One region of the Caproiciproducens sp. CPB-2 genome, then DNA from elsewhere that is predicted to be linked to it. Evidence: riboswitches for the same ligand, from Rfam matches in the RefSeq annotation. Region 1 holds a riboswitch; the other holds the start of a gene.

Region 1 (6,013 bases):
GAAGATAGATGTCGGGAAAACCCTTCCCCCTCTCCACCTCGCCCAGATGGGCAAAAGCGTCGAACAGGTCAAAAACGCCGTTGTTTTTCAGCGCCGGCTCGTACAGTTCGGGGGCCTGCGCAGTCGCGACCGCCAGCCTGACCCCCCGGCTTTTCAATTTCCGGAGGAATTCCCCGGCCCGGGGCTTCAGCGCGATTTCAAAACGGTATGCCTGTTCGGACATTTCCTTCCAGTCGCGGATGACCTCCGCCGCCGTTTCCGGCAGGGAAAACCGCGCGATGGTGTACGCCGCCGCGTCCCGGTAGTTCATAGGCGTAACCTTTTCGACATAGTCGTCCGGCAGGGGGATTCCCCGTTTCGCAAGGAACCGCTGATCGATCTGCGCCCAGATTCCCATGGACTCCAGCAAGGTGCCGTCAAGGTCAAAAATCGCGCCTTTCAATTCCTTCATGGATTCCCTCCCTGGAAAATCTGTAAAAGCCCGCGGGCGGCTTCGCGGATGTCGGGCTGTGCGACCACCGCGGAAACCACCGCTAAGCCGTCGATCCCGGTCTTGCAGAACGCGGGGGCGGTTTTCCGGTTGATCCCCCCGATGACGACAATCGGGATCTGAACCGCCCTGCGGATGGCGTGCAGTTCTTCCATAGAGACGATTGCGGCATCCGTTTTCGTCCCGGTCGCGTACATGGCGCCCACGCCGAGATAATCCGCGCCATCCTTTTCGGCCCGAACGGCTTCTTCCAGAGTGGACGCGGACACCCCGATGATTTTTTCTTCCCCCAAAATACGGCGCAGCACGCCGCAGGGCAAATCGCTCTGCCCCACGTGCACGCCATCCGCGTCGACCGCAAGCGCAATGTCCAGCCGGTCGTTGATGATCAGAGGGACGCCGTAATGTTCCGTCACCTTTTTCACCGCGAGGGCCGTGTCGTAAAACAGGCGGGAGGGAATATTCTTTTCCCGCAGCTGGATGACCGTACAGCCCCCCTGTATCGCCTGCTCCACCGATTCCTCCACCGTAGGGGTGCTCATCAGTTCCCTGTCCGTACAGAGGTACAGGGAATAATCAATTTCAGATTTCATTTAGCTTCGCCTTCTCTTCCAATAAAACTGGATTCAGGCGGCTCAGCGCGTCGATCACGGCGATATGAAAGCTGCCGGTGCCGGTCTGGCCCGCCGCTTCGTACGCAAGCTCGCCCGCGATTCCCATGGAAGCGATTCCGGAGACCGCCGCCGTAAATCCGTCCCGCAGCGCGCCCGCGTAGGCGCCGACCAGCGCGGAGGTCATGCAGCCGGTACCGGTCACCCTGCTGAGCATGGGATGTCCGTTGCGTATTTTGACGACGCGCTTCCCGTCGGCAATCACGTCTACCGCACCGGTAACAGCAGCCGTGCAGCCCAGCTTTTCCGCAACGGCTTTTGCGACGGCAACCGCGTCGTTGCCGCCGTCGGCCTCGGAGGCATCCACTCCCTTCGTCGAAGCGCCCAGCCCCGCGACAAAGGAGACTTCGGAAATATTCCCGCGCAGGACCGTAAGCCTGACCTGCTCCAGGATTTCTCTGGTCGCGTCGTTGCGCAGTTTGGACGCACCCGCGCCGACCGGGTCAAACACGACGGGGATCCCGAGTTCGTTCGCTCTTTTCCCCGCCGCAAGCATGGAGGCGATGGTGCGCTGGTTCAGTGTGCCGATATTCAGCACCAGCGCGGAAGAAATAGCGGAAATATCGGCCGCTTCCGCAATGTCGTCCGCCATAATGGGCGAAGCGCCGATGGCAAGCAGCGCGTTTGCACAGTCGTTGACCGTCACATAGTTGGTGATATTATGTACCAGCGGAACCTTTTCCCTCAGGACACGGATTGCGTTTGATACTTCTTTGGTGATCTGATTCATTGTTTCATCCTCCGGATATTTATTTCTCTTTTATTTTTCAGAGCAGAATTCTACTTTTTTGCCTTCCAAAATCAGGTTGGTCGTACGGACGGCGCACATTTTTCCGCACATGGAACAGGTGTGGCGGTCGGCGGGAGGGGTGCTTTCAAAGTAGTCCCTTGCCTTCTCCCCGTCTATGGCGACCCGGAACATTTCGTCCCAGTCCATCCTGTGGCGCGCGTGTGCCATCTGATTGTCGAGGTCGCGCGCATGGGGAACGCCTTTCGCGATATCCGCCGCGTGCGCGGCAATTTTGCTGGCGATGATTCCCTCCTTGACATCGTTCAGATCCGGCAGGCGAAGGTGCTCCGCCGGGGTGACGTAGCACAGGAAATCCGCGCCGCTGGCAGCCGCAATCGCTCCGCCGATGGCGGAAGTGATGTGGTCGTAGCCGGGAGCGATGTCGGTGACCAGAGGTCCCAGCACATAGAACGGCGCGTTGTGGCAAAGCCGCTTCTGCAGCGTCATATTGGCCGCGATCTCATTCATGGCCATGTGTCCCGGGCCTTCCACCATGACCTGCACATTCTTTTCCCACGCGTGTCCGGTCAGGTTCCCCAGTTCGATCAGCTCCCCGATCTGCCCCGCGTCGGTGCTGTCGTCCAGGCAGCCGGGACGAAGCGCGTCGCCCAGGCTGATGGTCACGTCGTATTCGCGCAGGATTTCCAGCACTTCGTCATAGTACTCGTAAAACGGGTTCTCATTGCCCGTCATCTCCATCCACGCAAAAAGCAAAGAGCCTCCCCGGGAAACAATGTTCATGATACGGCCCTCCCTGCGGAAGCTCTCCACCGCGCGGCGGTTGATGCCCGCGTGAATCGTCATGAAGTCCACGCCTTCCTTCGCGTGCGCCTCCACCACCTTCAGAAAATCCTTCGCGGAGATTTCCAGCAAATCCTTTTCCAGATACCCGATCGCATCGTACATGGGCACCGTGCCGATCATCGCGGGGGATTTCGCAATCAGCTCCCGCCGGAAGGTATTGGTTTTGCCGTAATTGCTCAGGTCCATGATTGCTTCCGCGCCGAAGCGGAGCGCCATGTCCACCTTCTGCATTTCCACATCGTAATTTTTGCAGTCGCCCGAAATTCCCAGATTGACGTTGATTTTTGTTTTCAGTCCCGCGCCGATTCCTTCCGGGGACAGGGCCGTATGGTGAATATTGGCCGGAATGGCGACCTGCCCGGATGCCACCAGCTCCCGCAGCTTTTCGGGCTCCATGGATTCTTTTTCCGCCACCACGGCCATCTCTTTGGTGACAATGCCCTTTTTGGCCGCTTCCATCTGCGTGTGATATGTTCTCATTGTAATAATCCTCCGTTTTTATATAAATTGTAAAAATGATTGGTCGGGCCGTGACCTTTGCCGACCGGCAGCGCGTGCCGGATGGCTGTGGTAACGTATTCTTTCGCGGCGCCGACGGCCTCGGGAACGTCCATTCCGTTCGCAAGGTTCGCCGCGATGGCGGAGGAAAGGGTACAGCCCGTACCGTGGGTATTTTTTGTGGGAATCCGCTCCGTCCGAAACGGATGGATTTCTTCCCCATCAAACAAAATGTCCACCGCGTCGCCCTCCAGATGCCCGCCTTTGACCAGCACATGCCGGGGGCCCATGCTCCTCAGGACAGCCGCGGCTTTTTCCATATCCCCGACGGTGCGGATTTCCATGCCGGTGATGGCTTCCGCTTCCGGGATATTGGGCGTGAGCAGAAAAGCCTGCGGCAGCATTTCTGCTTTCAGCGTTTCCAGCGCGTCCGGGTGCATCAGGGCGCGGCCGCCCTTCGCGACCATCACCGGGTCCAGCACCACGCCGCCGGGCCGGTAAAAACGCAGCCTTTCCGCGACCGTCTTCATCTGCTCCGCGCCGGAAAGCATGCCGATTTTTACCCCGTCCACCGCGATATCTTCAAACACGGCGTCGATCTGGTCGGCGACAATCTGAGGCGGGATATCCTGAATGGAAATCACGCGGCTGGTGTTTTCCGCCACCACCGAAACAATGACGCTCATGCCAAAGGCCCCGTGCGCGGCAAAGGTTTTCAGGTCGGCCTGGATTCCGGCTCCGCCGCTGCAGTCGGAACCCGCAATGGTCAGTAAATTTTTGATAGCTAACTCCTCCTTCTGAAATAAAAAAATGCCCACCGTCAAGGCGAGCATAAAAGAACCGGATTGTGCTCCCTACGACAGCGTTAACTGACAGGTTCAAAGGGTCAGGTTTTACCTTCTCAACTCGGATGAGTCCCCCCGCGTCTATTTAATTAAAAAAGCGTCCACCCAAACAGGTGAACGCGAATCAGTCAACGTTCCCTACCTCGGTATTAGCCGACAGGTTCAAAGGGTCAGGTTTTACCTTCTCAACTCGGATGAGTCCCCCCGCGTCTATTTAATTAAAAAAGCGTCCACCCAAACAGGTGAACGCGAATCAGTCAACGTTCCCTACCTCGGTATTAGCCGACAGGTTCAAAGGGTCAGGTTTTACCTTCTCAACTCCATGAGTTCCCCCCGTTGTATTTTATTATATACTGTATTGGAATGCCTGTCAATCCGTCTTCCGTCCGTATTTTTCCACGCCGCTTTGGTACAGGGAACACCGTAAACGGAAGGAAACCGGCAGTCCGGCGAATTTTTTATCCCATGGAACCCATTATGAACGCTATTGGATAGCCTCCCTGCCGCGTTCCCCCGTACGGATACGGACGGCGTCGCTGATGTCGGAAATAAAGATTTTTCCGTCGCCGTATTCCCCGGTGTACGCCTTTTCGACGATGCTGTCCACAACCGTATCGGCCTGTTCGTCCAGAACGATCATTTCAATTTTGATTTTCGGCAGGAACTGGCAGTCGACCTCCGTACCCCTTACAAATTCCTTCCAGCCCTTTTGACTGCCGCAGCCCATGACCTGCATAATGCTCAGGCCGTTGAGCTGGAGAGAATCGAGGATTTCTTTGATATCTTCCAGCTGATCCGGACGTATAAACGCTTCAATTTTTTTCATATCTTCACCATTCTCATTTCTTAATCCATCCCGTTAAACGCCGGGTAAGCGGATTCCCCGTGCTGGGAAGCGTCGAGCCCCACATTCTCGTCTTTCTGGGAAACCTTGATGCCGCCCGTAACAGCCGAAGCGATGCTCCCGGCGATCAGGGTACCGACAACCGCGATGACAACGGTGATGGCGATTGCCGCAAGCTGGCGCAGGAACAGGTTCGCATTGCCGAAGATCAGCCCGTTCCACGCCGCCGCGGAATTGATGGATTTCTGCGTAAAAATACCCGTCGCAATACCGCCCCATATTCCGCCGACGCCATGGCACCCGAACACATCCAGCGCGTCGTCATAGCCGAATTTCGGCTTCACAACGGTAATGAAGAAATAGCAGATGGGACTGACCATGGCCCCGATGACCAAAGCCGCCCAGACGGGAACGAAGCCCGCTCCGGGAGTAATCGCCACAAGGCCGATCACCAGTCCGGTGGAAGCGCCCACAATCGTCGGTTTTCCGCTCGTGACCACTTCGATCATCAGCCAGGAAAGCATCGCCGCGGCAGCCGAGGTATTCGTTGTCAGAAAAGCGTGAACGGCAAGCTCGTTCGCTGCTAATGCGCTGCCCGCGTTAAAGCCGAACCAGCCGAACCACAGAAGCGCGGCGCCCATAAAAATCATCGGCGCGTTGTGCGGGCGGTAAGTCGCCTTGCCGTAATTTTTCCTCTTGCCGAGAAAGATGGCAAGGACAAGGGCGCTGACGCCGGAGCTGATATGTACCACGTTGCCCCCCGCAAAATCCACGGAACCGATGTCGAACAGGAACCCTCCGCCCCAGACCATGTGCGCAAGGGGATAGTAGACGATCAGGGACCAGATGGCCGTAAAAACAACGAGAGAGGAAAACTTCATCCTTTCGGCAACCGCGCCGGTCATCAGCGCGGGCGTGATGATGGCAAACATCATCTGGAAAACGGCAAAAGTCAGCGTGTTGGGGTAAGGAAGCGTTGTATCCGTAAAGCCATTAAAATTCATTCCCACCCATTTCAGATTTCCGATGATACCGGCGATATCCCCGCTGAAGGAAAGGGAAAAGCCGACC
Region 2 (6,013 bases), 890 kb from region 1:
TGGAACACGTCGCGGCCCAGAAGCTCGGAACTGACCTGCCCCGTGATGACGATCAGCGGGATGGAGTCCATGTAGGCCGTCGCGATGCCGGTAATCAGGTTGGTCGCGCCCGGCCCGCTGGTCGCGACGCAGACGCCGGGTTTTCCGCTTGCGCGGGCGTATCCGCTGGCCTCGTGAGCGGCGTTCTGCTCCTCGCGCACCAGAACGTTTTTGATCGGCGAGCGATATAGGTAATCCAGGAAAGGACAGATCGCTGCTCCGGGATATCCGAAGGCGATCTGCACGTTTTCGTTTTTCAGGCATTCCGCCATAATCTCTGCTCCGCTTATCAAAAACAGTCACCTCTTAATCATTGATTTGTTATAGCGGCTTGGGCCGCCGTTTTCCTCTTGCTTGCCGACCGCATGGTCTGCCCTCAGGCCGGGCGGGGACCTGCCGGTCCGGGATGCGCCTACGGCGGACTCGACTGCAAGCAAAAAGATGAATGGATCGCTAATCCCGTCGTTCTAAGGTAACGGCGGGAGGGTCCCATAAAATCCCCCTGCACCCCCGGGGTATCCCCAAAGTACCTTTGTGTGGCACGATACGGTTGTGGTTTTCATGGACGGAGGATACGGGAAGGCAAGTCCATTACCCGGTCTTCCAACGTCGAATGTGTTTAAGTTATTATAAGTTTTTTGCCGGTATGAGTCAAGCGTTTTAGCGATTTAATTGGATGAATTACCGTTCTTTCTTTTTCAGCACGGCGGAAGAGGGGAACGACGGGCTTTTCGGGGAAGAAAGCTCCTTCTTTTTATCAGGATGCTTCGCGACGGTGCGGTACAGCAGGTAGCCCGCGGCGCTCAAAGCGCCGGTCGCCGCAAAGAGGACGGCGGCCTGTGTGTAATTGCCGCTGAAGAGCGCCCAGCCCCCGAAGGAGCAGGCCAGCAGGGACGGGGTGCGCGCAAGGGTGGAAATCAGCAGGAATCTGCCGAAATCCTGCGGCACAAGGCCGGCGGAAAACACGAACAGGCGCTTGGGCATTCCGGGGATCAGGAAAACGATCCAGTAAAAGGTATCGCGCGATTTGGGGCTGCGCAGGTAGCGGATGTGTTTCCGCTGGGCGGGGGTGAAGAACAGGCCGATCAGCCGGTGGCCGAACATCCGGGTGAAATAAAAGATGATGGTGGTGGAGATCATCACCGAGCAGAGGGTCAGCAGGCTGCCCTGTACCCGCCCGAAGGCGTAGCCGCCCGCGATGGTCGTCAGCTCCAGCGGGATGGGGAGAAAGCCCTGCAGAATCTGGATGCCCAGGAACGCGGCGCGGCCCATCGCGCCCCGGCTGCGGATAAAGCTTTCAAACCGGTCGGGGTCCCGGATCAGCGATAAAAGCGGTCCGCACAGAACGACCGTGAGCCAGAGGAACAGCCCCGTGGCCGCAAGCAGCACAGCCCCGCCCAAAAGCCGGTCGCGGAACGTCGGGCCCGCCGTTTCCGGCAGGTCGGCGGCGGTTATTTCCGGCGGGGGGCCGGTTTTTTTCTTTTTTGACCCTGTTCGAAGAATCGTCACCCGGCATAGCCTCGTTTCATGGGTTCTTATGGAATAGTATACCACAAAAATATGGTAAATAGATACTCACCCCCTGCCCCCTCCCGCACACAAAGCAAGCGAAAATCGAAAACAATCCGAATGCGGAAGGGGGTTCCGGGACGGGAGGGGGAAAGACACTTGGAGCGATACAAAAAAGCATGAAGGACGGAACCTCCGCGCTTCATGCTTTCCTGTTAAGTTATGATTCCTGTTTCATGATGCGTTTCCGGGAGCACGGTGCTCCACGCGGTCAAGAACCCGGATTAAGATAACCGAGACAACGGCGGTGATGACCGCTTCGGGAAGCATGTAGCTGCCGTTGTAGGTTAAGGAATAAATCCAGACCGGCGTGCCTTCCGGCGCGTAGCCGCCCCAGATCAGGATGCCGGACAAAAAGCTGCAGAGAAACCGCAGAAACACAGCGGCGACGGAGCCGACGGCGACGCTGGCAGCCCTGTTTTTAAACGGCTTGCCGAAGAAAGCGGCGGCACCCAGAACAGTGAACGCCAGAACATAGTCCAGCAAAACGACACCGGCGAACGCCCCGAAGGTGTTTACCGGCGGCGCACTGAACTGGAGAATCATCTGCAGCAGGCTGTGCGCAAACGCGGTGGAAATGCCCCACTTCAGGCCGTGCCGGTAAGAAACCAGCACCAGCGGGACCAAGCTCGCGCAGGTAACGGAGCCGCCCTGCGGCAGCTCAAAAATCTTGAACATGCTCAGTACGGTGGACATTGCGATCATCAGCGCGCATTCCACAAGGATAACGGTCGTGTTCTTTCTCATAATTACCCTCCAGTCAATTATATGGAACTGAAATTGAAAAATTACCTGAAGGAAAATAAAAACGCCCTGTGATGCCACAGAGCGTTAAAAAATCATCTTTCCTACGCTGGCATTATCCAGATCAGGTTTAAGGGACATAAACGTCGATTCGCTTCATCTCAGCCGAGGTTACTCAGCGCCCCTGTATATTCAGTTCTTATGTTCAGCATACCCTAACATTTCCGGTTTGTCAAGGGGATTTCCGTTGGATTCAGGAATCCTTCAGAAGCATGCCTCTCAGCTCGTCGATATCGCGGGCAAAAACTTTGCCGCCTTCCGCTTGCATGTCCTCTTTGGTGCCGAAGCCGTACAGAACGCCGATAAAGTTGGTGCCGGAATTCCGTGCGCCCACCGTGTCGTACACCGTGTCGCCGACCATGACGGCGCGGTCCGGCTTCACATGACAGGCGTCCAGACAGGAGTTGATCAGGATGCTCTTGTCGCCGCTGCGCTCCGAATCGTCCGGGCCGGAAACGTGGGCGAAATATTTTGTCATGTCAAAATAGTCCAGTACGCGGCCGGTGATTCTGGCCGGCTTGGTGGTGGCGACGGCAAGCGTGGCGCCGTTCGCCCGCAGCTCCTCCAGAAAATCGATCATGCCGGGGTAGGGCTTGTTCTGGAACGCTCCGGAGACCTCGTATACTTCGCGGTAATTTTTGACCGCCTGCGCGGTCTGCTCCTGTGTCAGTCCGCAGTAATGGACAAAGCTGTGCCACTGCGGCGGGCCGATGAATTTGCGCAGGATGGAAATGTCGGGCACCGGCTGCCCCATTTTTTTAAGGGCATATTTTACCGAGCTGGTAATGCCGGGCTCGGAATTGGTCAGTGTGCCGTCCAGGTCAAAAATAATCAGATCATAAATCGGTTTCATCGTTACCCTGCCTTACTTGTTTTTTCTTGCTTCCGCTTTGGCGGCGAAGCTTTCCTTTTTCACGCTGACGCGCTCGTGGGTCCCGGTCGCGATCAGGCCGGCGTTGTCGTAGGCTTCGAGCTGAAACCGGTAGACCCTGCCTTCCGCTTCGGTCAGTTCCGCGCTGACCGTTACCTTGCAGCCCGGCGCCGTGGGGTTCAGGTGGTTCACCGTGATGACGGAGCCGACGGTGGTGTAGATGTCTTCAAGATACGTCTGGGCCAGCTGCGCCGCCGTACCCTCAAAAAAAGCGGCGATCATCGGGGTGGCAAGAACACGGACGCTGCCGCTGCCGATATTCACCGCGAGCATATCTTCGGTAACCGTGTATTCGCGGGTCAATTTTGTCTCTTTCATTGAAATTACCTCCCGTACCATGATATAATAAAAAATAAGCGGTTTCACTAAGGCCCGCTTCCGTGCGGCCTGAAACAGGGCGCGCGACATTGTTTATATTATAACATGATCCGGGGGATTTATAAAGATAGAACTTTCAGCGGTTATCCCTTTCATTCCTATGCGAAACGCCGGTTTTGACCGTGCAAATCCGAAATCGGAGGGTGAACGAATGCCGAATCAAATCAAAGGGGCAGGGCGCAGGCGGATTTATTTTATGGATGAGCTGCGCGGCTTTGCGGTTTTCTGCATGGTGTTTTACCATGGCTTTTATACGCTTGCCTACCTGTACAACCTGAAAATCGGAATGCTCCTGCTGAACTTCTTTATGCCCGCGGAGCCTTTTTACGCCGGGCTGTTTATGCTGATTTCCGGCATTTCCTCGAACCTGTCGCACTCCAACCTTGCGCGCGGGTTCAAGCTGCTGGGGGTCGCGCTTGTGGTCACCCTGGCGACCTGGTTCGTCCTTCCGGATGAGCTGATCGTGTTCGGCATCCTGCATTTTCTGGCGGTCTGCATGATTCTTTACGGGCTGCTGAAACCGGTTGCCGACCGCTTTTGCTTCTCGTGGGCGGCGGTCGCCGTCTGCGCGCTGCTGTACCTTTTGACCATGGGCATTTCCAAGGGGTACCTCGGGCTTTCGCCGGAATGGGGGGTGACGCTGTCTCCTTTCCTGTACCATACCGACTGGCTGGCGCCGCTCGGCCTTTACAGCGATACGTTCCGCAGCGCGGACTATTTCCCGCTTTTCCCGTGGATGTTTGTGTTTGCGGCGGGTACCTTTTTAGGCAAGCTTGCCGCGCAGGAGCGGTTCCCGGCGTTTATGTACCGTTCCCGCGTGCCTTTTTTTTCCTGGCTGGGGCGGTACGCGCTGATCATTTATGTGATTCATCAGCCGGTGATTTACGGGGTGTGCTACGCCGTTTCCGCCATTGTACAGTGGGTTTGGGGATGAAGGTCCCGGAAACTCCTTCCGGCGCGCCGGGCGCGGACCTGCCGGTCGGGAAGCGGACCATGCGGTCGGCGGGCGCCTACGGCGACGCTCTTATTCAAATGAGAGTAATCTGACTCCCCCAGTCAGGCTGCGCCTGCCAGCCCCCTCAAGGAGGGGGCCAAACCTCTGCCTTCCCGTTATCCCTTCGTCAATGAAAACCACAGCAATACCGTGTCACACAAAGGTGTTTGGGGATACCCCGGGGGTGCAGGGGGATTTTATGGAATCCTCCCGCCGGGAATTCAAAATCCCCCTGCGCGTCCTTTGCCTACTTTCGGACAAGAGCGAAAGTAGGGGCCAGCCCGGCCTGAGGGCAAAGCTAACGATCAACTCCCTTTTGCGGCGGTGCGCTCAAATAAGGGGGACTGAGGGGTTCCCATGCTATGAATTTTAAATTTTCGGAAGATGTTGGAGGATATTTATGGATTTTGCGTTATTGATCGCGGAACAGTTTCATTTACAGCAGTGGCAGGTGCAGAAGGTCATTGAGCTGATCGACGAGGGCAACACCATCCCGTTTATCGCGCGTTACCGAAAGGAAGCGCACGGCTCGCTGGACGACCAGACGCTGCGCGAGATTTCGGAGCGGCTGGAGTACCTGCGCGCGCTGCAGAAGCGCCGGGAGGAGGTTACGGACCTGATTGCCGCCGCCGAATGCATGACGGAGGAAATCGCCGCCGCGCTGGCCGCCGCGGCCACCCTTTCCGAAATCGACGATCTTTACCGGCCGTTCCGCCCCAAGCGCAAAACGCGCGCGTCCGTGGCAAAGGCGAAGGGCCTTGAGCCGCTTGCGGACGCGATTTTTGCGCAGCAAAAAGACGGCGCGTACCCGATCGACATGGCGGAAAGCTATGTAAACGCGGAGCTGGGCGTGGAAACGCCTCAGGACGCGCTCGCCGGTGCGCTCGATATCATTGCGGAGCGGATTTCCGACGACGCGGGGATCCGCAAACGGCTGCGCGTGGTCGCCATGGCGCAGGGAGAGGTGGTTTCCAAGGCGGCGAAGCCGGACGAGGATTCCGTTTACGCGCAGTATTACGACTTCCGCCAGCCGGCGGCGAAGATCGCCGGGCACCGCGTGCTGGCCGTCGACCGCGGGGAGCGGGAGGGCTTTCTGAAAGTAAGCGTGGAGCTGGAGCGCCTGAAGGGGTTGAATATTGTTTCCTCCGTGAGCGTGAAGGGGAACGGCCCCTGTGCGGAAGCTGTTCGGGAGGCCGCGGAGGACGCCTACGACCGGCTGATCTTCCCCTCCATTGAGCGCGAAATCCGCAATGCCCTGACCGAAGCCGCGGCAGAGGCCGCGATCAAGGTTTTTTCCG

What was found. Region 1 has a riboswitch for thiamine pyrophosphate ahead of thiD (bifunctional hydroxymethylpyrimidine kinase/phosphomethylpyrimidine kinase). Riboswitches for the same ligand answer to the same signal wherever they lie in the genome.
Region 2: it holds a riboswitch for thiamine pyrophosphate, as region 1 does, so the genes downstream of both, thiT (energy-coupled thiamine transporter ThiT) here and thiD (bifunctional hydroxymethylpyrimidine kinase/phosphomethylpyrimidine kinase) in region 1, are expected to answer to the same signal.

The regions. Positions count from the first base shown of each region.
Region 1 covers NZ_CP142860.1:2,454,922-2,460,934, forward strand. Annotated here, with positions in the region: gene VXK30_RS12165 (HAD family hydrolase) at 1-451, opposite strand, end outside; gene thiE (thiamine phosphate synthase) at 448-1,083, opposite strand; gene thiM (hydroxyethylthiazole kinase) at 1,073-1,891, opposite strand; gene thiC (phosphomethylpyrimidine synthase ThiC) at 1,922-3,235, opposite strand; gene thiD (bifunctional hydroxymethylpyrimidine kinase/phosphomethylpyrimidine kinase) at 3,232-4,035, opposite strand; TPP riboswitch at 4,217-4,314, opposite strand; TPP riboswitch at 4,345-4,442, opposite strand; gene VXK30_RS12190 (P-II family nitrogen regulator) at 4,583-4,924, opposite strand; gene VXK30_RS12195 (ammonium transporter) at 4,945-6,013, opposite strand, start outside.
Region 2 covers NZ_CP142860.1:3,343,680-3,349,692, reverse strand. Annotated here, with positions in the region: gene ilvB (biosynthetic-type acetolactate synthase large subunit) at 1-332, opposite strand, end outside; gene VXK30_RS16660 (TVP38/TMEM64 family protein) at 721-1,548, opposite strand; gene thiT (energy-coupled thiamine transporter ThiT) at 1,783-2,355, opposite strand; TPP riboswitch at 2,437-2,548, opposite strand; gene VXK30_RS16650 (HAD hydrolase-like protein) at 2,606-3,265, opposite strand; gene VXK30_RS16645 (thioesterase family protein) at 3,278-3,661, opposite strand; gene VXK30_RS16640 (heparan-alpha-glucosaminide N-acetyltransferase) at 3,873-4,655, shown strand; gene VXK30_RS16635 (Tex family protein) at 5,116-6,013, shown strand, end outside.